Regions from separate parts of the Gordonia oleivorans genome, predicted to be linked through region 2. Evidence: riboswitches for the same ligand, from Rfam matches in the RefSeq annotation. Region 2 holds a riboswitch; the other holds the start of a gene.

Region 1 (14,854 bases), on a different contig from region 2:
GTCGTGGGGGACACCGCCCTCACGTCGCCCTCAGCCGACGGTGACCACTGGTTCCACCGTCCCGCAACACCGTCGCGGCGCATGTCCAGATAGCGGAACAGCAACGCGCAGAACACCGCGATCATCAGCAGCGACCAGCCCCAGGTGACCTTGTTGTACTCGAGTTGCCGGCCGAAGCCGTCCCATCGGGTCGACAGGAAACTGTCGAGGGTGAAGCAGCCGTACACGCCGAGCCAGGCGGGCCAGTTACGCATCGCGGAACCGGGGATCAGCACCGTCATCAGCAGCGGGAACAGCAGCATCGAGTAGTAACCCTGGCCGAGGGACCCGACCAGGAACGTCGTGCACAACAGCACTCCCGACGACGTGGTCATCCACAGCAGTTCGTTGGTGTGCCGGTAGTAGCGGTAGAGGAACCACAGCGAGAAGATCGCCATCAGCGTGAACGCGATGCGCAGGACGATGATCAGCCAGTCGGCCACACCGAAGTACGCGCCGTTGCCGGAAATCGAGCTGTTGTAGTAGTCGCGGGTCGAACCCAGATACGGGACCGTGTGGGAGAGGAACGACTTGGGGTCGGCCGACACCGGCCACGCCAGAATCGTGAGCAGCACGGGAATGCCGATGGCACCCACGAATATCCGCCACTGACGAGTCAGCAGGGGAAGCAGCAACAGCGGCGCGAGGACCGGTTTGACCGCCAGCGTCAGGCCGATGGGCACACCGGCCCACCAGTCATGGTTACGCAGCATCAAGATCATGAACGCGAGCATGCCGAGCAGGACGAAGCCGTTGAAGTTGGTGAAGATCAGCGTGTGCGCGACGGTCTCGGTGCTGAAGAAGAAGAACAGCACCGTCGGCATCACCCAGGTGTTCACGCCATACCCGAACAGGCGCGTGATCAGGTAGGCGCACGCGATCAGCGCGATCACGCTGACGGCGATGAACAGCCAACGGGAGCGCTCGGGATCGATGACCGCGATCGGCGACATCAGCAGCGTGCCCGACGGCGGATACAGATAGTGCGGGTCGACGGTGTCGAGGTTCTCCGCGTACACCGGCCGATGGTTGAGAAAGGCCAACGCGGCGTTGTAGACCGGTTTGAAATCGTCGGTCCGGTCGCCGTTGACGCCCAGGATCACCGAGCGCTGGAAGATCATCAGCACGCTCAGCGGCCAGAGCACCAGCGGCACGATGCGTTGCGCGGGCATCTGCGGGTAGAGATACCTGTCGAGAATTGCCACCCGCGAACCGTACTACGTACCGCACCCGGAATACGATCAGCCCCGCGCGGGCACCCCGCCGCGGTGACCGGGGTGGATCTCGTTGACGGCCGTCAGCTGGGGCACCCACGGTCGGCGGGACCGGTGAGCGGGTACTTCTCGACGTACTCGGCGACGAGGTCGGCGACGCAGGTGCTGCGCGACACCGCCGAATACCCCAATCCGGCCCAGCTGACGGTCACCGGCTGGGCCTGGGCTCGGGCGAAGATGGGGTCGAGTGCCGCGGCGCCGGTGCCGCCGTTGATCGGGTCTCCGGGGTTGTCGAGGATCAGCGGCACCACCGGGAAGCTGTTGGGCGGGTTGACCGCCTCGGCCGGTGCCCAGCCGTTGCACCGCATCAACGACAGCGCGGTGTCGGTGCCGGTCAGCGGATTCTGTTTGGTCCAGGTCGTGATGAGGCCGTTGATCTCGTTCTGGCTGACGGGGCCGCTGACGTCGTTGCATTCGGCGACGATCTGTCCATCGGTCAGACGCAGTGCCTCCGACCGCGTGGCCAGATCACGGAGTGCGCCGACGTCACCACGGTTGGCTGCGGCGATGGCGGTGGCGACGCCGCCGATCCCGTCGGCGGTGCCGGGTGCCAGCGCGATCCCGGTGGTGATCGCGGCGAGCGCCTGGGCATCGGACAGCCCGCCGAGGTCGCCGGTGCGGCCCTTCGCCAGGACCGAGGCGATGGTGTCCGCGCCGTCGGAGCCGAGCGCGCAGGCCGACCCGAGCGCCGCGCACCGTTGTGCGAACGTGGTGAGGGCGGCCTGGACACCGGTGGCCTGCGCGGCGCCGGTGTCGCGGGCGTTGGCGCCGAACGGAACGGGGGTGTCGAGGATCATCCGGCCGGTACGGCCGCCGTACAGGGAGGTGTAGGCGATCACCACGTCGGACCCCTCGCCGAGCCCGATGAGACCGAGCTGGGGGACATCCCAGGCCTTGCGCAGGGTCTCGAGGTCGGAGGCGGCGCCGGCGACGCCGAAGGCCAATTGGTCGGGGGACAGGGTCTCGGTGCAGCCGTCGGACGCCGACGAGGCGGCGGTGGCCAGCGTGGCGATGCGGCGGTCGGTGGTGGCGCCCGGGGTGAGACCGTTGTCGGCCATGGTGTCGCGTTCGGTGCGGGTCAGGCAGTCCAACGCGGTGCTGCGGGGGATCCCGCGGCGATCGATGGCAACGATCGGATGCTTGTCGACGAGCGAACGTCCCGGACCGGATGCGAGCAGCATCAACGCCCGCGACGACGGCATGTCGACGCCGGAGGTCAGGACGAGCGGTGCGGCATCGGCGGGGGTGGCGCCGGTGGTGATGCGGGTGGCGGCGACGGTGAGTCCCGAATTGGACTGGTCGGGATCGATGGGCGAGGTGTACTTCGCGCAGTCGACCGTCACACCCGACGGCACGGTCACCGCATAGGCGTCGGCGATCGCGGGTCCGCACGCCGACCACGAGAGTTCCTTCGCCGGCTTCTGCAGGGTGGGGACGGGCGGAGGTGCACTCGAGGTGGCCGGCGCCGCGCCACCTTCTCCGCCACCCGGAACGAGATCCGGTCCCGGGTTGGGGCCGACGGCGCAACCGGCGACGCCGAGAACGACGACCGTCGCCGCCATCAGCTGCCAACGCGCTCGACGCCACATCCCGCGCCGGCCCATCTCGGCTCGCCGGGGTGACGAGGCCGGTCGTGAATGTGCGTCGCCACCTGAACCCATGACGGCGAGCCTAGTCATCTCCGCACACCTGCTTGGTCACCGATCAGTTCGCGCGCGTCCAGCGGGTGTAGAGGAAGCCGTCGTCGTCGCCGAGGATGTGGTGTGGACGCATCGTCGGCGGCGTGTCGACGGGCGCGGGTCCGTGCGCGATGCGTGCGGCGTCGCCGGCGGCGAGGGTCGGGCTGATGGTGAGGCACAGTTCGTCGAGGAGGTCGTCGGCGATGATCGACCCGAGCAGGCTCGGACCGCCTTCGCAGAGGACCCGCAACAGCCCCCGCTCGGCGAGATGGGCGAGGACGCGGCCGAACTCGACCTTCTCGGTTCCGCAGTCGACGAGGGTCGCGCCGGCGTCCATCAAGGCCCGGCGGCGGTCGGCCGGTGAGTCCGCGCAGGTCAGGACGGTGGTCGCCGCGTGGGACAGCGGCGGGTAGTCGGGCCGGATCGACAGGGAGTTGCTGATCAGGACCAATTCCGGTGCCGGCGATTGGCCGAGGTCGCTGCGTGCCGCCGCGAAGGCCTCGTCGGGTTCGGGCTGGTGATAGTTCTCGGCGGTCGCGGTACCGGCCCCGACCACCACGACATCCGCCAGGCCCCGCAGGGTCCGGAAGATCGCGCGGTCGATGTCGGACCCCAACCCGCCGGACTTGCCGTCGACCGACGACGCCCCGTCGATCGAGGCGACCATATTCGCGCGGACCACCGGGCGGGTGAGGTCGTCGGGGTAGGGGTAGTGGTTGCTCAGGACGCGCAATCGGGCTGCGTCGTCGAGTTCATCGGATGTGACCTGGGTCGCTTTATGCTGATAGAGCATTATTCCTCGTGGTCGGCACTGACTAGGCTTGCGGTCCATGGTGGCACGTCTGTCCGACCGGAACCCGGTGGTCCCTCCCGAGCAGTTGATCGAGGAGATGGTCCCGCCGTCCACATTCGACGACGTGAGCTTCGACAGCTACATCCCCGATCCCAACGAGCCGTCCCAGGCGCAGGCCGTCGCCAAGGCCCGCGCCTTCGTCGAACGGGCCCGCTCGGCACGCGGCGGCAAGAAGGGACTCTTCTCGCGGAAGAAGGAGCCGCAGGGGATCGGCCTGTACCTCGACGGTGGCTTCGGTGTCGGCAAGACTCACCTGCTCGCGTCGATCTACCACGCGATGCCCGCACCGAAATCGTTCGCCACCTTCGTCGAACTGACCCACCTCGTCGGCGCGTTGGGCTTCATGAACGCCGTCGAGCGACTGTCCGAGCAGAACGTGCTGTGCATCGACGAGTTCGAACTCGACGATCCGGGCGACACCATGATCGTGTCGCGGCTGCTCACCGAGCTCACCGCCAAGGGCGTGTCCATCGCCGCCACCTCGAACACCCTGCCCGGACAGCTCGGCGAGGGCCGCTTCGCCGCGCAGGACTTCCTGCGGGAGATCAAGAAGCTCTCCGCCATCTTCGAGACCATCCGCGTCGACGGTCCCGACTACCGGCACCGCGACCTGCCGCCGGCCCCGGACCCCAAGACCGACGCCGAGCTGACCGAGCTCGCCGAGTCGACGCCGAATGCGACGCTCGACAACTTCGACGACCTCTGCGCGCACCTGGCCAAGCTGCATCCGTCGAAGTACAAGGATCTTGTCGAGGGCGTCTCGCTGGTCTGCATCTCCGACGTGCATCCGGCGTCGGATCAGTCGGTGGCGCTGCGCATCGTCGTTCTTGCCGACCGTCTCTACGACGCCAACATCCCGGTCACCGTGTCCGGCAGCAAACTCGACGAGATCTTCACCGAGGAGATGCTGCACGGCGGCTACCGCAAGAAGTACCTGCGTGCCACCTCGCGCCTGCTCGCGTTGTCGCGGTTCGCGGAGTCGTCTGTCTGACCGACCCTGATTTTCGGTCGCAGGGCTAGTGTTGTCAGGCCGAGGGTGATCTGACGAGGGGGCGTCGCCGTCAACGAATACGAACTGTCCGAAGCGGATTCGGCGGCCTTGGCCAATGCGATCTTCTCGCCATGGACCGTCGACGAGATGGATATCAGCCAGTACGGATCACTGGCGAAGGCGTTGGACAAGTTGGGTCCGGAACCCGAGTGGGATAGGGCGGTCTTCACTGCGGTGTTCGACGAGGATCGGGTCAGCAGGGGTCTTGATCTCTGCACTGGTCGAGGCCGCATCGGGTGGCAGCTCAGTCGGCGACGAGTGCCGGACAGAGTGTGGGAAATCGCGGCTTCGATCCACTCATCACTGATGGCCGTCGACCCAGTGGTGGTTGTCGTCATCGCCGAGAAGCATCCGGAGATCCCACTCGGGCCGCGAACCATCCGAGCGATGACGAGCATCGGCCAAGGCGCGTGCTTCTGGACCACGCACGGGGAACCAGAACGTCGTGAGCGGCTTGCGATGCTGTTCGGAGAGCTGGTCGACCTCAATGATGACTGGCGAACTGTGCTCCCCGAAGACGAGATCTTGTACGGTCGCGTGATCCGTGTGGAAGGTACACCGTGTGACGGAAAGGGAACACCGGTCGCGCTACCGCCGAGCCACGGCGGCCTGGGGCCTGACCGATACATCGCCGTCGAACGTGCTCCATTGGTCACCGGAGATCTGGCGATTGTTCCCGAAGGTGTCGATTCACCAACCGCGGTGCGGGTGCGCATCGACCAGCTTCGCGTGCGTCAATCGCCGCCGGAAGTTCGCGTCGGAGCGTTCCGCCAGCCGGTCGCAGGAACCTGGCGGCTCGTGCGTGTCGGTCACATCGAGTTGGAGTACGACGAAGATGCCGACATTTCTGCATGGCTTGACGGTCGTGCGGACCCGTCTGCAACTCTGCTGCCTCGGTACTCGGCAAGACCGACAGACGTCGATCTTCGAATTGAGCTGACGATACGCCCGGACGGGTCGTTCTACGAACTCACCGACGGCCGGGTGGATGCAGAGGCCCTCGCGTACTCGGGTGAAGACTATTGCCTGGGAAGTGTCTTCCACGGCTACGTGTTCGTCCATGACGGACGCGACTACCTGCGTTCTCCCGATGAGGGCTGCGATTGGGGGTCGGTCGGACGGAATATGTATCCCGACATCGTCGAAGAACTCATCCTCGGTCCCGACAACACCCTGACCCGAGTGCAGAACGTGGTGGATGACGGTATGTACCGGATTCGCGTCACTCTCGAGTACCGGCGTTTCGGTGAGCCGGGAGCCGAGCACGCGTCCAAGTAGTTCGGCGCGCGGTAGGCACAGATTTCCCTTCTTGTTCCATGTGTCATTGACCACAGGCCCCGGACCTGACTAGCATTGATCACAGGTCGTGTGTGACGAGCGGGGATGGAGTCGAAGACGTTGGCGGACAATGGCGTTGGCTCCTCGGGTGGTGATCTCGCAGCGGCCGACGACTTCTACGACCGACCCACCGTCATCGAACTGCTGGGCGCTGTGCGTGGGTTCCTGACCGGTCCGGTGATGGCCGAGACCTCCGGTTCCACCCGCTTTCACGCGCGGGTCGCCGCCAACGTGTTGGCCATCGTCGAGCGACAACTCGCCGCCGACCCCGAGGCCATCGACGACTTCCACGCCGCACTGTCCGAACTCGGTGTCGCCGACGCCGCCGGGCTGGTCGACGGCATCCGCGACGGCACCCTGGCCGACGACGCCCGTGTCCATGCGTTGCTGACCGCGTCGGTGGAAGCCAAACTCCGCGTGGACAATCCGACGCTGATCGAGAAGAGCTGATCGAGAAGAAGTGAACGGGGACGACAGATGACCTTCGAGGTACCCGAACACGTCCGGCCGCTGCGCGATCGCGTGTACGAGTTCATGGTCGAGTTGGTGGAACCGGCCGAACCGGAACTCGATGCCGGCGGACCCGACGCCGAGAAGATCATGGCGGAGTTGCGCGCCGAGGCCAAACGCCGCGACCTCTGGGCGTTGGGACATCCCACCGAGATCGGCGGTGGGGGATTGCCGTTCCTGGACTACGTGTACGTCAACGAGGTACAGGGTCGCAGTGAGTACGGTCAGCTCGCCCTGGGCACCTGGACGCTGCAGGACTCGATCATGCTGAACCGCCACGCCTCCCCTCGCTGGCGTAATGCGTATCTGGAACCGCTTGTGCGGGGCGAGATCTCGCCGAGCTTCGGGATGACCGAACCGGACGTGGCCGGCTCGGATCCGACCGGCATGCAGACCGCGGCGGTACTCGACGGCGACGAGTGGGTGATCACCGGCCGCAAGTGGTTCACCACCGGTGCCGCACAAGCCGCCTACACCACGGTGATGTGCCGGACCGAATCCGACGCCCCGCCCCACCGCGCGTTCTCGATGATCATCGTGCCCACCGACAACCCCGGGTACCGGATCGTCCGCGACACGCCGGTCCTCGGCTTCGGCGGACACCATTTCGAGGTGGCCTACGACGACGTGCGGGTGCCCGCGGAAAACCTTCTGGGGCAACGAGGCAATGGCTTCGTCATCGCACAGGAACGTTTGGGTCCGGGACGGATCTTCCACGCCATGCGGTGGCTCGGGCAGGCGCAGCGGGCCTTCGACCTGATGTGCAACCGGCTGATCGGGCGCACCGCCTTCGGCGAACCCCTCGCCGACAAGCAGCTGATGCAGCAACATGTCTTCGAGTCCTACAACGAGATCCAGGCCGCCCGACTCCTGACGCTCAAGGCGGCCGAACGCATCGACGCCGGAGATCAGGCGCGGGTGGAGATCGGCGCGATCAAGGTGTACGGGGCACGGATGCTGCACAACGTGATCGACCGGGCCGTGCAGGTCCACGGTGCCGCCGGCCTCACCGACGACACCCCGCTCGGCAAGATGTATCGCAACGCGCGTTCGGCCCGCATCTACGACGGCCCCGACGAGGTGCACATCTCGACCGTCGGCCGTCGGATTCTGAAGGAATACCGCAACGGCGGCAACTGGGAATTCGGTACGCGCTGAACAGGTCTCGAGATCGGTCGGGGTGATTGGACCGACTCGACGCCGCGTTCACACGTGCGCGCCGAGCAGGTTCAGCAACTCCCACTCGTTCTCGCTGACGCGGCGACCGATGGCGGCCAGTTCCACCGACATGGTGGCTCCGGACAGGTGGCGCTGTGCCTGGTGCACGCAGATCAGGCCCCATCGCAGCGTGCCGTACACCTGCCACCAGAACACCGCGTCACGGTCGACGGTCGCTCCGCTCCCGGCCTCGTAGGCACCGACGAATTCGTCGAGATCACATAATCCGCCGACCACTCCGGCGCCGCCGAATCGCCACGCCTTCACACACATCCAGCCCAGATCCTCCAGCGGATCACCGACGTGCGCGAGTTCCCAATCGAGTACCGCGGCCAGTCCGTCGTCGTCGACGATGATGTTGCCGACCCGGTAATCACCGTGCACCAGTGCGCGTCCCGACTCTTGCGGGCGTCGGTTGGCCAGCCAGGCGAGAGCGAATTCGAACGTGGGTAGCGGGCGGTCGATGGAATCCAGTTCCCGCTGCCAGGACTCGAGCGGATCCTCGTCGGGCAGACCCGGAATCGTATCGGGGTCGATGCGGTGCAGGCGGGCCAGGCTGTGCCCCAGTTGCGCACCCAGCCGCGTCCGCGCCGATGCGAATCGCTCGTCGCGCAGTATCTTTCGGGGGATGGTCTCGCCGTCGACGCGATTCATGACGACGAAGTCGCCGCCGATGTCGGGGTGATCCTCTCCTGCGGCGAGGACGGTCGGCGACGCCACGCCGGCGGCGCCCGCGGCGCGCATCAGCGCAGCCTCACGGAGGAGTGACGAATCCTCGCGCGCACCAGGGAGATCGAGCCGCAGGATGAGCGGGTGCGCCCGATCGTCAATTGTGGCGGTGAACGCCCACGTCTGCCGGGAGGCGCCGGCGGGAACGCGCGTGAGGTCGGTGACGGTGACGTCGCCCGCGCCGTGGACATCTGTCAGGACGTCGACGAGTCCCGACGAAATGCGTTCGGCCGGTTCGGATTGACGGGAGTCGGTCGGCGTCATGGGTGCAGTCTACGGGGCCGTCGGCGCATATCGTGGCGGATTCACCCCCGCAGGGGTACCCGAAAACCCGGGTGGATACGGGGGTTTACCCGGTGCCGGCTCCGACCCGACATTCGTAGTCTCGGTGTCACCGCGAACTCGTCATCTCGAGTTCTCCTGATACGGAAGGATACTCATGTCCGCCACGAAGTTCGTCACCGGGCGGTACACGGTGATCGCGCTGACCTGCGTCGCGGTCGCCGTGATGGCGCCCGCGCCGTATGTCGGCTCCCGGATGAGCGAGTTGGCGGCGAGCGACACCGGCCTGGCCGCGCATTACGCGACGCAGCCACAATGGGTGATCACCGTCCTCTACATCCACATGGTCACTGCCGGTGTCGCATTAGGGATCGGTCCGCTGCAGTTCTCCACCTACATCCGGTCGCGGTGGCTGAGGGGACATCGCGTCGTCGGGCGGGTCTACGTCCTCGCGGTCCTCCCGGCCGGGGTCTCCGGTCTCATCGTGTCCGCCTTCAGCGCCGCGGGTCTGGCGGGTCTCTTCGGTTTCGGCACGTTGGCGTTGCTGTGGCTGACATTCACGGCGCGTGGCACGCTGTGGGCATTCCGCGGCGACATCGCGCGCCATCAGGCCTGGATGATCCGGGGGTTCGCGATGACATATGCCGCTGTCACGTTGCGGGCCTGGCAGATGGTGCTGATGGGCGTGATCGAGGCGTCCGGCGGCTCCGGCGACGTGTTCGCACGCGCGTACGCCCCGGTGCCGTTCCTGTGCTGGATTCCGAATCTGATTGTCGCCGAGTACCTGATCTCACGGCGGGGGCTCCCGGGATTGCGGTATGTGGTGCCGCGCCCGACGGCTGCGGCCGTCGCGTCGCCGGTGTCTCAGACGAGTGGCAGCGTCATCACGTAGTCGTGTTCGACGCTGCCGCCGAGGTCGAAGGTCTTCACACCCGCGCGAGCGAACCCGAACTTGCCGTAGAAGCGTTGCGCCCGAACGTTTTCCTGGTTGACGCCGAGCCAGACGACGGCGCTGCCGCGTGCTCGTGCCCGATCGATCGACGCCCGCATCAGCAGGTGCGACGGGGGATCGGTACGCGATCGGCCATGGTGGTCGGGGAGCACGTACATCTTCGAGATCTCCGAGCAGGGGCGCTCGGTGACCACCGCCCCGACGTCCGGATCCGTCGGAGCTCGATGATGGACGAGCGCATAGCCGAGGAGACCGCCGTCCGTGGTGCGCGCGGCGAGGACATCGGAGTCCGGAGAGGTGACGTGGCCGGCGAAGGCGGCAGCGGACAGGTTCGCATCGATGAAGCCGACGATGTCGTCCGGTCGGGCGTGGGGCGGACATGCGAGCGGGAACGTGGCCGCCGCGACGTCGGCGAGTGCCGGGGCCGACGCAGGATCGGTGATCACGTCGACGGTGATGGACGGCGCCGTCATGCCAGGGGCCTCGCTTCGCGCAGATAACCCCTCGCGTGACGAACGACGCGAGGGGATCGGGGATGGGGACTACTTCTTGCCGCAGGTGCAGTTCTCGCCGCATTTGCAGTCGGGGCCGCAGGTGCAGTCGGGGTTGTCGCAGGCCGGGGCGTTCACATTGCTGATCATGCATACAACGTTACGACGACGGTGATCGAAAGGACACCGTCATTGGTCCCGAGTTGGCGTGACCACCGCCGATTCCGAGGGATCGCCCGCCTCCCGGCGAGCCCGGGTGGCCCGCGCGTCGCGTGCGACGGCGTTGCCGATGACCTGACCACCACTGGTGAGCAGGGCACGTCGCCAGGGGAGAACCCCCTCGATCTCGATCTGGATCGACATCGACAGGATCGTCCGGATCAGGACGATCATTCCCAGGATGGCGGCGTCGGTGATGGACGGCTTGGAGGTGATGGTCCGGATGAGGTCGGCGGCCACCAGGATCTCCAGCCCGAGCAGGATGGCGCCGCCGAGGGTGGTGCGCAGCACGGCGAAGGCGGCCGCGCCGCCTTCCTTGCGGACCAGCGACCGTGCGCTCAGCACGGCGGCCGTGGCGAATCCGACGATCATTGCTGCGGCCCCGATGGCCTCGAACGCCACCGCGATGTCGGAGAACGTCTCCTCGATGGTCATGCGGGCACCTTACCCAGACCAGGCTCGCCTGGTGCTGACTCGGTCACCGGCGGAGCAGCAGGTGGATGTGGGGAAAGCGATTATCGTTGTCGGGGCGGCTGATGAGGCGCCATGCCTCGGTGAAGCCGGCGGTGGTGGCGTCCTCGGCCAACGCATCCGGATGCCAGCGCCACGCCCGGGCGACGGCGTGGTCGAACTCGTGCACACCGGGGTCGTCACTGCTCTGCAGAGCGAGCAGCACGGTGGCTCCGGATGGCAGCCGCCGATGCCAGCTGCACAGCACCGCGCGAACGTCGTCCGGCGGCAGATGAATCAGGCTGAAGCGTGCGATGAGGCCGGTGACGTCGGCGAGATCGACGTCGCGCAACCACGCGTCACCGACGTCGAACGAAATGCCCGGGTAGGCCCGGCGGGCGTGTGTCAGCATCTGCTCGCTCGGATCGACTCCGCGGACGTCGAAGCCGCGACCCCGCAGGTCGGCGGCGACATGCCCTGTCCCACAACCCACGTCGACGATCCGCGCGCCGGGGCCGGGCAACTCGTCGGCGAACATTGCGACGGCGTGTCGTTCGAGCGGCGAGGTGTAGGCGGTGGGGAAGCGTTGCGCGTAGACGTCGGCGAGTGCGTCGTATCCGGGTTGGGCCCGATCTTCCGAAGTGGTCATGTCTGATCGGGGTGCCGTCAGTCCTTCACAAGTCCGCCGTCGACCACCAGGTTCTGTCCGGTGACCGCCCGCGACCAGGGTGAGAGGAAGAACAGGACGGCGTCGGCGAATTCGGCAGGTGTGGTCACCGACCGCAGCGGCGTCGTGGCCGCAATCGCGTCGAACACCTCCGCCGGCGTGGCCGAACTGGCGTCCGTGGTGCGCAGCAACCCGCCCGAGACCATGTTCACCGTGATGCTGTCGGGGCCGAGATCGGCCGACAGGGTTCGGGTGAGCGCCAGCAGCGCAGCCTTGGCGGCGGTGTAATCGTGATAGGGGACAACGGGATTCTGCACCAGGTTGGTGCCGATGTTGACGATGCGGCCACCGCCGACGGCGCGCATTCCCGGCAGTGCGGCCTGGGTGGTGTTCAGGGCTCCGCCGACGATGCCGCGGAACTGCGCGTCGAGTTCGTCGACGGTCAGTTCGTCGGCATGGGGCCGGGCGTCCCCGTTGAAGGAGTAGTCGGGCAGCGCGTTGTTGATCACCGCGGTGACGGGATGCCCGAAATGTGTTGCGGCGCGCTCGATCATCGAGTCGACGGCTGCACGGTCGGTGACGTCGGCGGGAAGGGCGATGGCGTTGTCACCGAGTGCGGCCGCGAGTTCGGTGGCAGCGTCGGCGCTGCGTCGGTAGTTGATGACCACCCGTGCGCCCTGCGCGGCGACCGCTTGGACGATGTGCGTGCCGAGTCCCCGGCCTCCGCCGGTGACGAGGACGACGTGTTCGGAAAACGGCGATGCCACAGGCATTCTCAGACCATCCCTTCGCCAGTACTAACTGGAGCAGGTTCGACGGGTGTGCTCTCAGCCGGCCGGTCGCCGGCACCCCGTGTCGATGGTCATCGAATCGTATTGCCGCGCCGGATGCAAGCACGCCGCGGCGGTCGACTCAGTTCGCCGTGCGATCGGGGGACAGCGCGGCGAGTAGGAGGAGGAGAACCTCAGACGCCGACGAGGCGACGCGATTCGATCCGTGCGACGGCGGCACGGAGTTCCTCGTCGCGGATGTCGAGGTCGTCGACGCGGCGGGTGATGGGAAGCAGGTCGGTGATCACCTCGGCTCCACTGACGGCAACATCGTGGGTGGTCACCCATTCGAGGGTGTACTGCAAGGCGGCGCGGTCCATGGTCATCACTGATCTCGGGTAGCGGGTGGGCTGGGATCTTCTCGGGTCGTGCGTGCCCGGATGTGGCACGTGCGACCCAGCAAGAAACCCACTGCGATGAGTGGGTTTCTCTCGTGCGCGATACAAGGATTGAACTTGTGACCTCTTCCGTGTCAGGGAAGCGCTCTCCCACTGAGCTAATCGCGCGGGCTATGAAATTGTGACCGAGCGGATGACGGGATTCGAACCCGCGACCCTCACCTTGGCAAGGTGATGCGCTACCAGCTGCGCTACATCCGCATGACGGCACGCGTGAAACGCTCACGACGTGCTGCGCAACCATATTCGATGCCGTGGTGATAATCCAAATGCGCAGGCACCGGCATCACGGTCGGACTCGCGGCAATGAAAAAACCCGCCGATTCAGGCGGGTTCTCGTGGTGCGCGATACAAGGATTGAACTTGTGACCTCTTCCGTGTCAGGGAAGCGCTCTCCCACTGAGCTAATCGCGCGGGCTATGAAATTGGCGTGGAAATGACCCTCTTGGAGGTGGCGACGGGAATCGAACCCGTGTGCACGGCTTTGCAGGCCGTTGCCTCACCACTCGGCCACACCACCAGAGGCGAGCTTGCTCGCACCGAGCGGATGACGGGATTCGAACCCGCGACCCTCACCTTGGCAAGGTGATGCGCTACCAGCTGCGCTACATCCGCATGCCCCGCGAGCGATCTTGTGGACCATTGTGCTCGCGATGCGGGACAGAACATTATCCGAACGTTACGGAGATGCCAAATCGCCTGGTCAAACAGTCGAGGGGAGTATGTCCGTGGAGCGGGGGCAGCGTTGTCGGAGTGGTTGATGGGGCTCGGGGGACCTCAGGTGCGGCGCGATCAGGGGAGCCGGTCATGCCGGTGTCCATGCAACAGTCGTGGGCGTCTGCCTCTCGAGGCGATTTGGGTAACCCGGGAGTGTGCGTGTACTGTTCCTGCTCGTGCACCGACGCCGTTGAGGGTCGGAACACGGTCCCGTGGCTCAGTGGAAGAGCGTCCCGTTCACACCGGGGAGGTCGCTGGTTCGATCCCAGCCGGGACCACCGCAATCGGGTGGTCGGCATTCGCCAGGCGCCACCGAAAACCGCAGATCGCTCGTCTTCTGAGCGCTGTGACACTCTCCGCGGTACGGGGCATACGTCGCAGAGCCATAGGCGGGCACCGGACTCGTGGGCCGATGAGCCGCTCGATACTCGTCCCGGGGACCCGGTATTCAGTACTCCGACACCGACAACATCGTCATCGGGCTCATCGTCGAGCAGATCACCGGCGGAATCCATGACGCCGCGCTCGCGGACGAGGTCTACCGCCCAGTCGGTCTGGGCCCGACCTCGATCACCTTGCCGGAAACCTACATTCGCGGATACACCGACGCCGGCGAGCCCGACGACGTCACCAAGTACTCTCAGTCCCACCGGTGCGTCGGCGTCGGGAGGCATGCTGCCCACCGCCTCCGATCCGAATACGTCTACGGTCACACCGGCAACGTTCAGGGCTACACGGCGTTCCTCGCCGGCACCGATGACGAGACGAGATCGGCTGTGGTGCTGGCGAACTCACAGATCAATGATGCACAACCCGACGTCTTCGCGTGGCTGTGCGCGGTCTTCGACGCCGCGGTCTGGGCACTGAGCCCCTCACGAGTCCGCGAGGGTAGCTCCCGGGCGTCGGCAGGGGCGCAGCAACGCCCACTCGACGGGATGTGGCGCCCACTCGACGGGATATCGGTCAGTGCCTCGACTGCCGCCGGAATCCGTACAGGGCGGCCCGATAGCCGCGTTCGTAGCTCTGCTTGATGTCGGGAATGCAACCGTCGGCCAAGGCTGTCGACGCGTGATGCACCGCCCAGGTACGCGGCATCGACGCGAGGTAGGTCGATGCGTCGTCATATCCGCGCTGGAACTCCACCGGATCGACGGTGG
Region 2 (14,854 bases):
GTGATGGAGATGCGGTAGGGCGCCTTGGCGATCGGGTGGTCGTCGCAGGGGAACCAGGACGCCGCACCGTTGGGCTGATTGGCGCACAGCGCGCCCTCGGTGAGTTCTTCCCAGCCCACCTCGCCCCAGGAACTGCGGATGGGGCGCGGGGAGCCGTGGTAGCGGACGACGATCGTCATCGCGCCACCGGGCGGGATGGGATCGGCCGGGGTGATCGTCAGCTTCTTGTTGCGGTGCGAATAGCGAACGCGTTTGTCGTTGACGCTCACGCGCGTGACGGTGAGAGTGCTGGCCAGGTCGAGGCTGAACCGGCGGAGATCGATGTGCGACGTCGCGGTCAGGGTGGCGGTGCCCTCGAGCCGGTTACCGGCGACCTTGTACATGAGGTCGAGGTCGTATCGGCTGATGCGGTAGCCGAGGTTTCCGTTGTCCGGCAGGTAGGGATCGAGGACGTCGGTCGGCGAACCCAATACCGGTTGCCCGGAGCCCGGTTGCCGTGCGCCTCTGCCCGACTTACCCGGCACCCACATCTCCTCGCCTCTTCATGAACTCGCCGAACTGCCCGCGTCGGAGACGCGATGTCACGGTGCATCGCGATCTGGTCACAGGCTGATGTCGAAGCTCTCGACCAGATGACGATCGACCCGAGATGGACCGATGTCGCTCCGACCTTGCGGACACTCAGACTACCTTCCGGCAATCGTGCGCATCGGTTGGCTCCGGTCGGGCCACGTTGTAAACGGACCGTGGTCCGTATAGGTTGTGGTGGTCGATAGCGGAGACAGTCCACAAGACGTACTCGTCGAAAAGGAGAGCAAGATGAACGGATTCCGGGGCATAGCCCTCTTGGCGGCCCGAGTGATCCTCGGCTGCATCTTCATCGCCCACGGGTGGCAGAAACTCAACACCTTCCACATCTCCGGTGTGAAGGCGAACTTCGAAGGGATGGGCGTGGTCGCGCCTGGCTTCTCCGCCTACGCCGTGACCTGGGTGGAGTTCGTCGGTGGCATCCTGCTGATCCTCGGATTGCTGCTGCCCATCGTCTCGGTGCTGCTGGTCATCGACATGATCGGCGCGATCTACTACGTCCACTGGGACCTGGGCTTCTGGGTGGCCGACGGCAAGGCCGGCTGGGAATGGCCTCTCGCGCTGATCGCCGGGCTCCTCGCCGTGGGCTTCGCCAATGCGGGAGTGTTCGCGGCCGACAACTATCTCGTGCGGGGTCGAGGCCGGCGACGCTCGGCTGCGGTCGACTGAGGACTGAGTGGGACGAAGGTTGACGGCGCTCGTATATGGGCGCCGTCAACGTCGCGTCGACCAACCTCCACAACACACCAGTCCCATCAGAAACGACCACCCCACACGCCTCGCGTACGGTGCCGTCTGCGTCGCGCATGCCACCCCGTTGCCCATTTCTAGACATTCTCGAAGTAGCCTCGCGCCAAAACCGCAGGTCACCGCCTTTCTGTACTCGGCGGGATGTCTAGAAATGGGCAAGCACCTCGGCCTACCCCGTGCCACCGACGGACCGCGTCGCGAGATCGGTCGATTCGGTGACGGACTCGACGTCGCCGCCTGAGTCGGTGATGACGACAGCGCTGTCAACGTGGACGAGAGCGCTGTCAACGCGGGTGAGGGTGCTGTCGGTGATGAGGCGGCGCTGTCGATTTCCTCTGAATGGGCGACAGATCTGCGCAGGTCCGGGGCCCTAAAATCGGACAATGTCGTATCCCGGCCCGCCGTCCGGACCGCGTCCCGCTCGGCCGAGTACGTTCGGCGCGGCTGCCGCACCGCCGCCGCCACCCCCACCGCCTCCGCCCAAGGCGCGGTCGGTACCGCCTCCGCCGCCCCCTCCACCACCGTCGGGTGCGTCGACCCCTCCGTCATCGAGGGCATCGCATCGCCGATCTCAGGACTGGCCGCTGCCGGTTCCGGCCTCTGCCGCAGCGCCCGTGGTAGCCGGGACTGTCGTCTCGGGACCCGTGGTGGCCGCGCCGGTGCTGGCGACGCCCGCCGTGGCTCCCCTGCACGTGTACCAACCGGTGATCGTGCTCGGTGCCGATCCGGTCGAGGTCGCCACCCGGCGTCCCTGGCAGGTGACGTTCTTCGGGTGGTGGCAGGTCATCGGGCTCGTGTTGATCGGGGTCAGCGAGGCGATCTGGTGGGTGTGGTTCCTCAGCATCGACAGCTGGTCCCAAGCCCCGTCGAGCAGCACGACGTACTCGGACTACGGGTACGAGACCACCACCGTCTCGGGCTGGGATCTCACCGGCTATCACGACTACCTGCTCGCCGTGTCGATAGCCGTGCTGGTTTTCTGGGCGATTGATCTGTGGATCGCCATTTCGTATCTGCGAGGCGCGCGCGGGGCGTACCTGTACTACACGGTCATCGGAATTATCCGGATCTCGGTGGTGGTGCTCATCCCCGTCGCGTTCGTGGTCTTGTACTTCGTGGGCTTCGCCGCCCTCTTCGCCTACGCGTGATCAAGGAGGACAGGTGGAAGCCGCCATTGTGATCGTGATCGTCATCGCCGTGATTGTCATCGCGATCAACGTTTTCATGTACTACCTGCTATGGAACCGGCGCTCACGCGCCTACTTCAGCAGGCAGAGCGTCGACATCCGTCGGCAGCAACGGCGTCGCTGACCGGTCGGGCCGGGCGAGGCTACGCCACCAACCCATCAATACTGGTGCGGTCGAATGCCGTGCGGTCGAGTTCGGCGCCGTCGGGAAGGTGGGTGCGCAGCGATGTGAGGTCGGCCAGCACGTCGTCGGCGTGACGAAGTCCGACGCCGTCGATCTCGCCGGGCGTCACCAGGGTTTCGGGCTCGAGGCCGTGTCGGTGAGTCAACGCCGCACCGAGCAGCCGGTGCGCCTGATCGCGGTCCACATCCCACAGCGCATCTGCGGTCAGCAGATACAGCCGCACCGCGGGCGGGTAGTCGTCGAGGTGGACCAGCGCCCACGCCCAGTGTTTGGCGACGTCGACGGTGTCCGCCTCGCCGCGACCGTGGGTCCGGACGTACTTGCCGTGCAGTTCGCGGCACAGAGGCGTCGCGTCGGCCCACAGGTGCAGATGCGACATGCAGCGCACCGAATCGTGCAGGTTGGACAGGTACATCGGCGAGTACGGTCCCTCGCGGCGTGATCGGATCTCGCGCAGGACCGAGAACTCGGCCAGCGCATGTCCGTACTCACCGGCCGAGAGCAAGGACCGGGCTTCGTCCTGCATTTCCTCGATCACGACTCGATTGTCGCCGACATGGCAGCAGAAAGTGATCTGTTTCACAAACATGTACCGGCCGCAGACGGGCGTCGACGGCCGGATTTTGGGCAGAAATACCCCAATTACCTGGGGATACTGGCCACGCGCGGTGCGGCCTGGCATCGTGGGAAGTGTGAGCGGATACGACAACGACAGCACCCCTGAAGGCTCCGACGGCGAGTACAGCCTCGATCCCGACGATCAGCTGCAGCCCGAGGACACCCTCGACGATCGAGGAGTGGACGACGTCCTCGACGAAGGCTTCTCGCCGCCCGACTACGCGCCCAAAGGGGCGGTCCACGGACTGACGGCCCAGGAGATGCGTGACGGGGAGACGCTCGATCAGAAGCTCGCCGAGGAAGAGCCCGACATCGGTGCGACCGACCCGCTCGACGACATCGTCGCCGACGAGAAGCGGGACTGGCAGTCACACGAATCGGACTCCGACGACGAATTCGCCGAGGGTGCCGATCAGGTGGGCGAGCGTCGGGCCGGCCGCCTGCTCGCACCCGATCGGGGTGACGGTGTGGACACCGAATCCGAGGCCGTCGCCTCCGATTGCGGTATCGACGGCGCCGGCGCCAGCGCGGAGGAGGCGGCGGTGCACGTCGTCGGCGACGAGGCCTGACCTGGGGCTGGCCTCATGCCGCCATGTCCGGAATGCGAGAGTCGTTACCGGGCAACCGTTCTTGCGGCACCTCGCCACGCGACCGGTCCGACACGGAGGAATTCCGTGTGGGACCGGTCGTTTCGCGTTGTGATCGCGGCACGACACGGCGAGCGGGACGTCCGGCGCCGGTGCCGAACGGAATACGCGTGATCTGGGCGCGTTGACAGTTCCACGCGTCGTAGGAACGATGGACTACGACGACTCGGGAGAGCCCGGGGTCCACACGCCACGGGAGGTACTCCAGTGAGCATTACCGAACGCATCTCCACCAGCCCAGACGGTACCCACGCCGATCAGTCACCGGCGCAACGCTTTCGAGAGGTCCGGGAGCTGACCGACGTGCTGTCGGCGCGACTGTCCGCAGAAGATCAGACACCGCAGTCGATGACCGAGGCCAGTCCGGCGAAATGGCATCGCGCGCATGTCACCTGGTTCTTCGAGGAGTTCGTCCTGCGGCGCGATCCGTCCTACACCGTGTACGACGAAACCTACCGCTACCTGTTCAATAGCTACTACGAGGCGGTCGGCGAACGACATCCACGCCCCGACCGCGGACTCGTGACCCGACCCGGCGTCGAGGACATCACGCACTACCGCAATTACGTCGACGGTGCGATGGAGGACGTCCTCACCCGCGGCGCCCTCGACGACGACGCCCTCGATCTGCTCGAACTGGGCTGCAATCACGAACAGCAGCATCAGGAATTGCTCCTGATGGACATCAAGCACCTGTTCTCCACGATCCCGCTCTCACCCGGACCGGTGTACGTCGACCGGGACCCGGACACGCACACATCCACCGGCCGGACCACCTGGCGGTCGGTCTCCGGCGGCATCACCGAGATCGGTGCGGCGCCGGGAGTGGGCTTCTCCTACGACAACGAGGGTCCGCGGCATCGAGTGTTCCTGGAGGACTTCGAGATTGCCGAACGTGCCGTCACCAACGCCGACTGGCTGGAATTCATGGCCGACGACGGTTATCGGCGCCACGAGTTCTGGCTGTCCGACGGGTGGGCCACGATCCGTCAACACGGCTGGGACGCACCGGGCTACTGGCGATTCGACGACGGCGAATGGACCACCTTCACGCTGTCCGGGCGACGACGCATTGAACTCGACGAACCCGTGATGCACGTGTCCTTCTATGAGGCGGATGCCTTCGCCCGGTGGTCCGGAGCCCGACTGCCGACCGAATTCGAATGGGAGGCAGCCGCTTGCGCGCTCGGGTCGCAACGGGGTGAGCTCCTCGACCCGGACCGATGCCACCCGGGCGTGGCCGGGGCGGCGATGATCGGCGACGTCTGGGAGTGGACCGCGAGCGCGTACCTGCCCTACCCGGGTTTCGTGCCCGCCAATGGTGCGGTCGGGGAGTACAACGGCAAGTTCATGTCCGATCAGCACGTCCTGCGGGGAGCCAGCGCGATCACCCCGCGCGGGCACGAACGTCTGACGTACCGGAACTTCTTCCCGGCCCCGTCGCGGTGGGTGTTCGCCGGTCTGAGGTTGGCGCGGTGACCGTTGACGTCGTGGCACCGCTGGCCGCCGACGCGCTGGCCGGCCTGTGGCTCGATCCGCCTGTGCTGCCGACGAAGTGGCTCTACGACGAACGCGGCAGCCGGCTGTTCGACGAGATCACCCGCGTGCCCGAGTATTACCCGACACGTCGGGAGACGGCGATCCTGCGAGCCCACGCCGACGACATCGTCGCCACGTCGAACGCCACCACCATGGTCGAACTCGGCTCCGGCACCTCCACCAAGACGCGTCTACTGCTCGATGCGCTCGCCGCGCGGGCCGCCGCGGGTGTTGATGTCACCTACGTGCCGGTGGATGTCAGTGCCGAGATGCTGGCCGAGTCGTCGACGATCCTGGCGCGCGACTACCCGGGCATCGCGATCGAACCCACCGAGGCCGACTTCACCGAATCCGAACTGCTACTTCCGGGTTCGCCGGGGAACCGACTGGTCGTGTTCCTCGGCGGTACCATCGGCAACTTCGACGACGACGCGCGGCGCGCCTTCTTCGACGGGCTCGCGGCGTCGCTCGCCGTCGGCGACCACTTCCTGCTCGGTGCCGACCTCATCAAGGACACCGGGCGTCTGGTCGCCGCCTACAACGACAAGGCCGGTGTCACAGCGGATTTCAACCGCAACATGATCGAGGTGCTCCGTACCGGGCTGGCCGCGACGGGACTCTACGCCGACGACTTCGACCACATCGCACGGTGGAATCCGGCCCGGCACCGCATCGAGATGTGGCTGCGGGCCCGGCGGGACGTCCGGGCGTATTTCGCGGTGCTGCAACGGGAATGGGTACTGCCGGCCGGCGCGGAGATCCTCACCGAGATCAGTACCAAGTTCGATCCGGCCACCCTGGACGCCGAACTCGCCGACGCCGGACTGGCGCACGTCACCAGCTGGACCGACCCGCACGGCGACTTCCTGCTGACCCTCAGTCGTCGCTGAGCAACTCCCGTACCCGCGGAATGACCTGCGTGCCATACAGTTCCACGCTACGAACCAACGCGCGGTGCGGCAGTGTGCCGTGGGAGTACTTCATGTCGAAACGGGAGAGACCGAGCGCGCGGGCGGTGGTGGCGATCTTGCCGGCCACCGTCTCCGGTGAGCCCACGTAGAGTGAGCCGCCCGGTCCGGTGGATCGTTCGAACTCGATGCGCGTCGGTGGCGGCCAGCCACGCTCGGCGCCGATCCGCGACACATAGGCACGGTAGTGCGGCCACAGTTGGTCGCGGGCCTGCTCATCGGTGTCGGCGACGTGGCCGGGGGAGTGCACACCCACCGGCAGGTCCGTCGGTTTGCCGAGTTGGTCGAGTGCGCGGCGGTACAGGTCGACATACGGTGCGAACCGCAGCGGGTCGCCGCCGATGATCGCGAGCATCAGCGGCAGTCCGTGCCGCGCGGCGCGCACCACCGATTCGGGGCTACCGCCGACCGCGATCCAGGTCGGCAGCGGCGGATTCTCCAACTGCGGATACACGATCTGGTTGCTCAGCGGGCCGCGGGTGGTGCCCGACCAGGTGACCGGGTTACCGGTGCGCAGGTGGGAGAACAACTCGAGTTTGTCGGAGAAGAGCTCCTCGTACTGTTCGAGGTCGTACCCGAACAGCGGAAAGGATTCGGTGAACGAGCCGCGCCCCAGAATCACCTCGGCCCGACCGGACGACAGGGCGTCGACGGTGGAGAACCGCTCGAACACGCGGACCGGGTCGTCGGAGGACAGGACGGTGACCGCCGAGCCCAGCCGCATCCGGGTGGTGCGGGCCGCGACGGCACCCAGCACCACCTCGGGCGCGGATACCGCGTAGTCGTCGCGGTGATGCTCGCCGACGCCGAGGAAGTCGACGCCGACCTCGTCGGCGAGGACGGCCTGATCAAGGAGATTGCGTATCGACTGTGCCGCGGTGATCGGCGCACCGTCGTCGTCGACGGTGACATCACCGAAGGTGTCGAGCCCGAGTTCGAGATTCACGACGTCAATTGTGCCCGTCGACGGGCGCGGCGAGATGTTGGCACGAAAAGAGCACCTCGTCCCGCCAAGAATCGGCAGACATGTGCAATGCTGATTCCGGCCAGAAAACTGGTCGTATCACTATTTCTGAAGGAGCACTCCCGTGTGGGATTCGTTCTGGAACTTCCTGTGGTCGATGATCATCATCTTCGCGTTCGTCGCGTACCTGGTGGTTCTCTGGTACATCATCGCCGACCTCTTCCGCGACCATAAGGCGTCCGGTTTCTCGAAGGCGATCTGGGTGATCTTCCTGATCATCCTTCCGTACCTGACCGCGCTGGTGTACCTGCTGGCCAAGGGCCAGGGCATGGCCGAGCGTTCGCAGGCGGCGGCGGCCGAGTACAAGAAGGAATCCGACAAGTACATCCAGTCGGTCGCCGGGACCTCACCCGCGCAGCAGATCGCCGACGCCAAGTCGCTTCTGGATTCCGGCGCGATCAATGCCGACGAGTACGAGGCACTCAAGGCGAAGGCGCTCGCTCACTGAGATTCTTCGAGTCGTCGCGACTCCTCGACCGCCCATCCGGATTCACCGGGTGGGCGGTCGGCGTTTGTCGGGCCGGACTCAGGCCTCAGAGGCTGTCGGGTTCGCCGCCGAACGGATTGGTGGTGTGCCCGACGAGATCTGCCACCGAGTCGATCACCCGCGTGGGCCGGTAGGGGAACAGTTCCACCGATTGGATGGTCGAGATCCCGGACAGCACAAGCAATGTCTGCAGTCCCGCCTCGAGTCCGGAGATGACGTCGGTGTCCATCCGGTCGCCGATCATCAGGGTGTGTTCGGAATGCGCGCCCATCTTGCGCAGGGCGGAGCGCATCATCAGCGGATTCGGTTTGCCGACGTAGTAGGGGTCCCGCCCGGTGGCACGCGTGATCAACGCGGCGACCGCACCCGTCGCGGGCAGCGGGCCCTGCGTCGACGGCCCGGTCGCGTCGGGATTGGTGGCGATGAACCGCGCGCCGCGCTCCACCAGGCGGATCGCGGTGGTGATGGCCTCGAACGAATAGGTCCGGGTCTCCCCGAGGACGACGTAGTCCGGGTCGACATCGGTGATGACGTAACCGATGTCGTGCAGAGCCGTCGTCAGGCCGGATTCGCCGACGACGTACGCGCTACCGCCGGGACGTTGGGTGTCGAGGAATCGCGCGGTGGCCAACGCGGAGGTCCAGATGGCGTCCTCGGGGATGTCGAGGCCGATGCGCAGGAGTCGGGCGCGCAGGTCACGGGGCGTGCGGATCGAATTGTTGGTGAGCACGGTGAACGGGATGCCGCCGTCACGGAGTTCGGCGATGAGCGCATCGGCACCGGGGATCAGGTGGTCCTCACGGATGAGGACACCGTCCATGTCCATCAGGTAGGTCCAGGTCATGGCTCCACGCTACGTCGTTCTCCGGCCGCCGGTCGTGGCATGCCCTACCCTCGTGGAAATGGAACTCGTGCGCGCGGTACCGATCCTGACGGTCGACGACCTCGACGAGGCCGTGAGGATGTACACCTCGTTGCTGGGACTCGACGTCCTGATGAATCACGGATGGATTGCGACGCTGGGCAATTCGGATGCCACCGGCGGTGCGGCACCACAGTTCTCGCTGATGACCGCCGACGCGACCGCGCCGGTGAATCCGGTGGCGTCACTGCAGGTACCCGACGTCGACGCCGCCTACGCGCAGGCGCTCGCCGACGGTGTGGAGATCGTCCACCCGCTCTGCGACGAGGAGTGGGGTGTGCGGCGTTTCTTCTTCCGCGACGCCGACGGCAACGTGGTCAACGTGCTGTCTCACCGTCGGTAGCCGCACCGTCGGTAGCGGCACCGTCTGGGGCCGCACCGACCCGCCACAGCGGATTGACCGGCCCGTGGCCCGCGCCGAGGGGATAGGCGGCCGCGAGCCCGCGCGTCACCCAGTCCTTGGCGAATCCGACCGCATCCGGCACCGACCGGCCATGTGCGAGAGCACATACCGTCGCGGCCGCGAGGGTGTCGCCGGCGCCGTGATCGTGGCCGGTGTCGATGCGTTCATGGGTGAACTCGAGGAACCGTTCACCGTCGAACAGGAGATCGGGGCTCTGCGCGCTGGTCCGCAGGTGTCCGCCCTTGACCAGCACCCAGCGCGGGCCGAGTGCGTACAGGGCGCGTGCCGCGTCACGCTGGGTGGCGTCGTCGACGACGTCGATCCCGGTCAGCAATCGTACCTCGTCGAGGTTCGGGGTCACCAGGGTTGCCAGCGGAAACAGCTTGGTGCGCAACGTGTCCAGGGCCTCGGTGGCCAGCAGGGCATCGCCGTGCATCGATGCGCTCACCGGATCGACCACCAGGGGGACGGGCGCGTCGCGTCCGATGCCGAGTTCGGTGCATGCGGTCACCACGGCGTCGATGATCGGCGCCGAGGCGAGCATCCCGGTCTTGACCGCCGACACACCGATGTCGGAGACCACCGAGTGCATCTGGGCGGCAACGATACCCGGGTCGATCTCCTGGAACCCGGTGACGCCCAACGAGTTCTGCACGGTCACCGCGGTGACGGCGACGCATCCATGCAGGCCCAGCAGTGCGAAGGTGCGCAGATCGGCCTGAATGCCCGCGCCGCCACCGGAATCCGAACCGGCGACGGTCATCACCCGCGTCGGCGTGACCCCCGGTGGGGCGGTGGGCAGCAGGGAGAGGCTCACGGCGTGCTACCCGCCTCGATGGGAAGGTAGATACGTCCGCCCGCGTCGGCGAATTCCGCTGACTTGGCCGCCATTTCGGCGGCGATCTTGCGGTCGATGTCCTCGGCGGTCACCAGATTGTTCTCCTCGGCGTAGGCGCGGACGTCGGCCGAGATCCGCATCGAGCAGAACTTGGGGCCACACATGGAGCAGAAGTGGGCGGTCTTGGCCGGTTCGGCGGGCAGGGTCTCGTCGTGGTACTCGCGTGCGGTGTCCGGGTCGAGTGCCAAGTTGAACTGGTCGTTCCAGCGGAACTCGAAGCGCGCCTTGGACAGTGCGTCGTCGCGTTCCTGCGCGCGCGGATGCCCCTTGGCCAGATCGGCGGAGTGCGCGGCGATCTTGTAGGTGATGACGCCGACCTTGACGTCGTCACGGTTGGGCAGGCCCAGGTGTTCCTTCGGCGTGACATAACACAGCATGGCGGTGCCGGCCTGGGCGATCATCGCCGCACCGATCGCCGAGGTGATGTGGTCGTAGGCGGGCGCGATGTCGGTGGCCAGTGGGCCGAGGGTGTAGAACGGCGCCTCCTCGCACAGTTCCTCCTCCAGCCGCACGTTCTCGGCGATCTTGTGCATCGGCACGTGGCCGGGACCCTCGATCATCACCTGCACGCCATGGGATTTCGCGATCGTGGTGAGTTCCCCGAGGGTCCGCAGTTCGGCGAACTGGGCCTCGTCGTTGGCGTCGGCGATCGAGCCCGGACGCAGTCCGTCGCCGAGGGAGAAGGTGATGTCGTAGCGCCGGAAGATCTCGCACAGCTCGTCGAAGTGGGTGTACAGGAACGACTCCTCGTGATGGGCGAGGCACCATGCGGCCATGATCGATCCACCGCGCGAGACGATGCCGGTGACCCGGCGTGCGGTCAGTGGCACGTATCGGAGCAGCACCCCGGCGTGCACGGTCATGTAGTCCACGCCCTGCTCGGCCTGCTCGATCACGGTGTCGCGGTAGATCTCCCACGTCAACCTGGTCGGGTCCCCCTTCACCTTCTCCAGTGCCTGGTAGATCGGCACGGTGCCGACGGGAACCGGCGAGTTGCGCAGAATCCATTCGCGGGTCATGTGGATGTCGGAGCCGGTGGAGAGGTCCATGATGGTGTCGGCACCCCACCGCGTGGCCCACACCATCTTCTCCACTTCCTCGGCGATGGAGCTGGTGACGGCGGAATTGCCGATGTTGGCATTGACTTTCACCGCGAAGGCCTTACCGATGATCATCGGTTCCGACTCGGGGTGTCGATGGTTGACCGGGATCACCGCCCGTCCTGCGGCGACCTCACGGCGCACGAGTTCGACGTCGACATCCTCGCGGGCGGCGATGAACCGCATCTCGTCGGTGACAATTCCCGCACGCGCCCAGGCCAATTGGGTCGAGGCGCCATCGACCGGAGCGGGCCGCGTCCAGGAATCGCGGGTCGGTGGCAGACCCTGCTCGACGTCGATGACGGCGGCGTCGTCGGTGTAGGGGCCCGAGGTGTCGTAGACGTCGAGATGTTCGCCGTTGGTGAGGTGGATGCGGCGTTGGCCGACGCGCAGGCCGTCCACCTCGAGGTAGTGCTTGGTGCTGCCCTGGATCGGGCCGGTGGTCAGGATCGAGCCGTCGACGGTGTCGGTGGTGCGTGTGCGGTCACCGGATACAGGTGTGCCCATGGTCTGTAGTCTCCCTACGCCGGCATTACCCGGACAGGTTCGGGCGGTCGGCGACCGCCCGTCGCCATCTCAGCCCCCGGTACGTGGGAGCCCCCGCGTGTGAAGTTGTGCACCGACGATGTGCATCGTCGTCGTGCAGGGACGAGCATACGCGGGTCGGGGTTCATCCGATCGACATCGGGTGGTGTGGCGCCGATGGACCGGAGGATGGTGTCGGTGGCAGGGGGCCGGAAACGTTTCGCGGATGCGTGTCCGCGGTGGCCGAACCGTAACGGATTCGTCCACAGGCCGATGCGTTCACGTCACCCACCTACGGAACCGTAATGTAGTGTGTGACCGGGATCACAGGGAGTGGTTCGCCGACCGGAAGGGGCGCCGGTCGGCTGGGTTCGTCGTTCACCGGACGACGGCATAAGGGATATGGACACATGCAACGCAAACACCGGCACCGCCCGCCGCAGACGGCGCAGTCGATTCTTCAGCAGATCTCGCAGGTGGTGCACAACCCCGAGCGGGAGCGATTCGAACTGTGGGTAGCCGGTGACCTCGTCGGAGTTCTGGGCTACTCGATCGACGACGTCGACGGGCAACGGACGGTGACGGTGCTGCACACCGTTCTGTACGACGAGTACACCGGGCACGGCCTCGGCACCCGATTGACGCGGGGTGCGCTCGCCTACATTCGCGACCAGGGGGCGCGGGTGCGTCCGGTGTGTACCTTCACCAAGGATTTCCTGGACCATCATCCCGGTGTCGTGCCGTTGGCACCGGTGTAGTTGTGCCGTTGGCGCCGGTGTAAAAGCCCTGGTGGGCTCACTCGCGGCGACTCGCCGATTTTGACTTAGGCTACCCTGACCTCAAACCGCCGTCGAGGAAAGGGATGTCCGGCATGGCCGAGACCCAGCACAAGGCGCCGTCGAGGGGTATCCAGGGAGCGATCCTGAAGCTGCTCCGCGCCGACGACTACGAGTTCACCGTCACCAGCAACGAGGTGGTCACCGATCACTACATCCGGGTCGGATTCACTGGCGGCGGTCTGCTCGCCGATCGTCCGATCCATCCGACGATGTGGGTTCGATTGTGGTTCGAGTCGAACGGGAAGGCGCATCAGCGCGGCTACACCCTCGCCGACGCGGACGCCGCGGCCGACACCTTCTTCATCGAGTTCGCCATCCACGACGGTGCGGCGGCCCGCTGGGCACAGGCCGCGCAGCCGGGGACCACGATCGGTGCCACGTTCATGGGATCGAAATTCGCCATCCCGGAGCCGGCTCCCACGGGGTGGCTCATCGCGGGTGATCCGGCCTCGCTGCCGGCGATCAATTCGTTGCTCGACGCGCTGAGCGCGTCGTCGTCGCCGGAGGTGGCGGCCACGATCTGGTTCGAATTCGCCCACGATGACGACAAGGATCTGCCGATCCGGCTGCGGCCACAGGACACCCTGCATTGGGTTCGCCGCGAGCGTGACGGTGCCGCCCTCGTCGACGCGGTGCGCGCCGCGGCGACCCCGTCGGCCGGCCAATTCGGTTGGGTTGCCTTGGATTCCACCAGCACTCGAGCCGTCGCCGGGGTGCTGCGCGAGGACTTCGGCCTCGGCAAGAAGGGTGTGAAGGCGCAGGCCTACTGGCGCCCGGAGGCCGATCCGTCCTGATTGTTCGGGGTTCGGTCTGGGCAACAGCGGGTTGGGAATCGCGAACAGACAGGTTAGCCTCTCCTTCAGCGGGGTTCCGGGGGTGGACTCCGGGTATGACGGGAGTACGACATGACACAGGGATCGGCCGGTAACGACGCTGTCGGCGGGGCGGCGGGTGGGGCAGATGCCCCCTACGACGAGGCCTACGGGTCCGCGTACCCGGCCGACGACTACCCGACCGAGCAGTACGCCGTCGACCAGCCGGCCGCGGCCGACGCTTCCGCGGACTCGGGCTCGGACTCCGGCGGCGGCGTGAGTTGGCCGACGGTGCTGGCCTCGGCAGGTGTGGCCGCGATCATCTCCGCACTCATCGTCACGATCGGCGTCGTCGGCCTGCTCATCGCCGACGGCGACAATGGTGGCAGCAACACCGCAGCCCAGCCGACCGTGGTGAACCTCGGCGGCGCCGCGAACACGCAGGCGCTCGGTGCCGCGCCGGCCGGGTCGTCCCCGGCCGCCGGGCAGGCACCGGCCGCACAGACTCCCGCCGGACAGGCACCGGCCGCGGCACCCACCGAACAGGTGCCCGAGGCCGGAGCGCCCGGTGGTGCACCGGCGGCAGCAGCGCCCGCCACCGGAGCTCCCGCGGCCGGCGCCCCGGCCGCGACGGGTGCGCCCGCAGCAGGCGCCCAGCCGACACAGCAGCAGGCGGCTGCCGCGCCGGCGGCGCTCACCCCGGGCCAGCTGACCACCAAGGTCAAGACCGTCATGAACACCAGTGCGCCGCGTGCGGGTCGCGCCTCGGAACTGCAGGGCGGTAACCAGGCGCTCATCTCCGTCGACACCGTCTCGCGGTTGCTGGCGTCCTACCCGAACTCCGGTTTCACCTACCAGATCATCGGACCGGTCACCGTCAACGGCACCACGATGAATGCGCAACTGCAGATGTCGGTGCCGGGCTACGGATCTCGGTACAAGCCGATGAAGTGGTTCTGGCTCGACGGCAAGTGGAAACTCTCGAATGAGAGCGTCTGTGTGATCGCCGCGTACGCCATGGTCCCGTGCTCGGTCGCCTGAGCATGACCAGGCTGCGCGCCCTCCTGGCGCTGATGCTCGCCGCGGTCGTCCTCGTCGGTGTCGCCGGGTGCTCGTCGTCCGACGATGAAAGTGCCGGTGGCACAGTGCAGATCAACCTGCCCGACGGCCGGTCGATCACCATCCCGGAGACCCCGAAGCGCATCGTCACACTCGGCGGGCAGTGGACGGACGTACTGCTGTCGTTCGGGGTGACACCCGTCGGGTACTACGACACGATCCAAGCGCAGGGCGGCCAGAACCCGCCGTGGTTCGGCAACAAACTCGCCGACTCCACGGCACTCAATCCCAACGACGACGTCGT

What was found. A riboswitch is a leader RNA that binds a small molecule or an ion and turns the genes downstream of it on or off. The one in region 2 is predicted to bind thiamine pyrophosphate.
Region 1: linked by a shared signal. The riboswitch ahead of ABLE92_RS05315 (3-oxoacyl-ACP reductase) and the one ahead of thiC (phosphomethylpyrimidine synthase ThiC) in region 2 are both predicted to bind thiamine pyrophosphate.

Annotation. Positions count from the first base shown of each region.
Region 1 is NZ_JBDZDI010000002.1:404,230-419,083, forward strand. Features, by position in the region: gene ABLE92_RS05255 (glycosyltransferase family 87 protein) at 1-1,244, opposite strand, end outside; gene ABLE92_RS05260 (alpha/beta hydrolase) at 1,337-2,902, opposite strand; gene ABLE92_RS05265 (pyrimidine reductase family protein) at 3,018-3,785, opposite strand; gene zapE (cell division protein ZapE) at 3,823-4,836, shown strand; gene ABLE92_RS05275 (hypothetical protein) at 4,945-6,174, shown strand; gene ABLE92_RS05280 (DUF6285 domain-containing protein) at 6,280-6,684, shown strand; gene ABLE92_RS05285 (acyl-CoA dehydrogenase family protein) at 6,712-7,902, shown strand; gene ABLE92_RS05290 (phosphotransferase family protein) at 7,951-8,955, opposite strand; gene ABLE92_RS05295 (DUF2306 domain-containing protein) at 9,131-9,865, shown strand; gene ABLE92_RS05300 (GNAT family N-acetyltransferase) at 9,838-10,398, opposite strand; gene ABLE92_RS05305 (DUF1622 domain-containing protein) at 10,606-11,070, opposite strand; gene ABLE92_RS05310 (class I SAM-dependent DNA methyltransferase) at 11,114-11,734, opposite strand; gene ABLE92_RS05315 (3-oxoacyl-ACP reductase) at 11,752-12,525, opposite strand; TPP riboswitch at 12,519-12,615, opposite strand; gene ABLE92_RS05320 (hypothetical protein) at 12,717-12,911, opposite strand; tRNA gene ABLE92_RS05325 (tRNA-Val) at 13,017-13,088, opposite strand; tRNA gene ABLE92_RS05330 (tRNA-Gly) at 13,109-13,181, opposite strand; tRNA gene ABLE92_RS05335 (tRNA-Val) at 13,320-13,394, opposite strand; tRNA gene ABLE92_RS05340 (tRNA-Cys) at 13,427-13,500, opposite strand; tRNA gene ABLE92_RS05345 (tRNA-Gly) at 13,523-13,595, opposite strand; tRNA gene ABLE92_RS05350 (tRNA-Val) at 13,904-13,975, shown strand; gene ABLE92_RS05355 (hypothetical protein) at 14,661-14,854, opposite strand, start outside.
Region 2 is NZ_JBDZDI010000007.1:132,491-147,344, reverse strand. Features, by position in the region: gene ABLE92_RS13320 (M1 family metallopeptidase) at 1-524, opposite strand, end outside; gene ABLE92_RS13315 (DoxX family protein) at 820-1,257, shown strand; gene ABLE92_RS13310 (hypothetical protein) at 1,986-2,486, shown strand; gene ABLE92_RS13305 (hypothetical protein) at 2,500-2,649, shown strand; gene ABLE92_RS13300 (hypothetical protein) at 2,669-3,247, opposite strand; gene ABLE92_RS13295 (DUF5709 domain-containing protein) at 3,402-3,896, shown strand; gene egtB (ergothioneine biosynthesis protein EgtB) at 4,182-5,453, shown strand; gene egtD (L-histidine N(alpha)-methyltransferase) at 5,450-6,403, shown strand; gene ABLE92_RS13280 (LLM class flavin-dependent oxidoreductase) at 6,390-7,427, opposite strand; gene ABLE92_RS13275 (SHOCT domain-containing protein) at 7,570-7,953, shown strand; gene ABLE92_RS13270 (HAD-IIA family hydrolase) at 8,039-8,836, opposite strand; gene ABLE92_RS13265 (VOC family protein) at 8,895-9,257, shown strand; gene thiD (bifunctional hydroxymethylpyrimidine kinase/phosphomethylpyrimidine kinase) at 9,232-10,080, opposite strand; gene thiC (phosphomethylpyrimidine synthase ThiC) at 10,131-11,822, opposite strand; TPP riboswitch at 11,817-11,929, opposite strand; gene ABLE92_RS13250 (GNAT family N-acetyltransferase) at 12,251-12,598, shown strand; gene ABLE92_RS13245 (siderophore-interacting protein) at 12,712-13,473, shown strand; gene ABLE92_RS13240 (MTB12 C-terminal domain-containing protein) at 13,585-14,532, shown strand; gene ABLE92_RS13235 (ABC transporter substrate-binding protein) at 14,535-14,854, shown strand, end outside.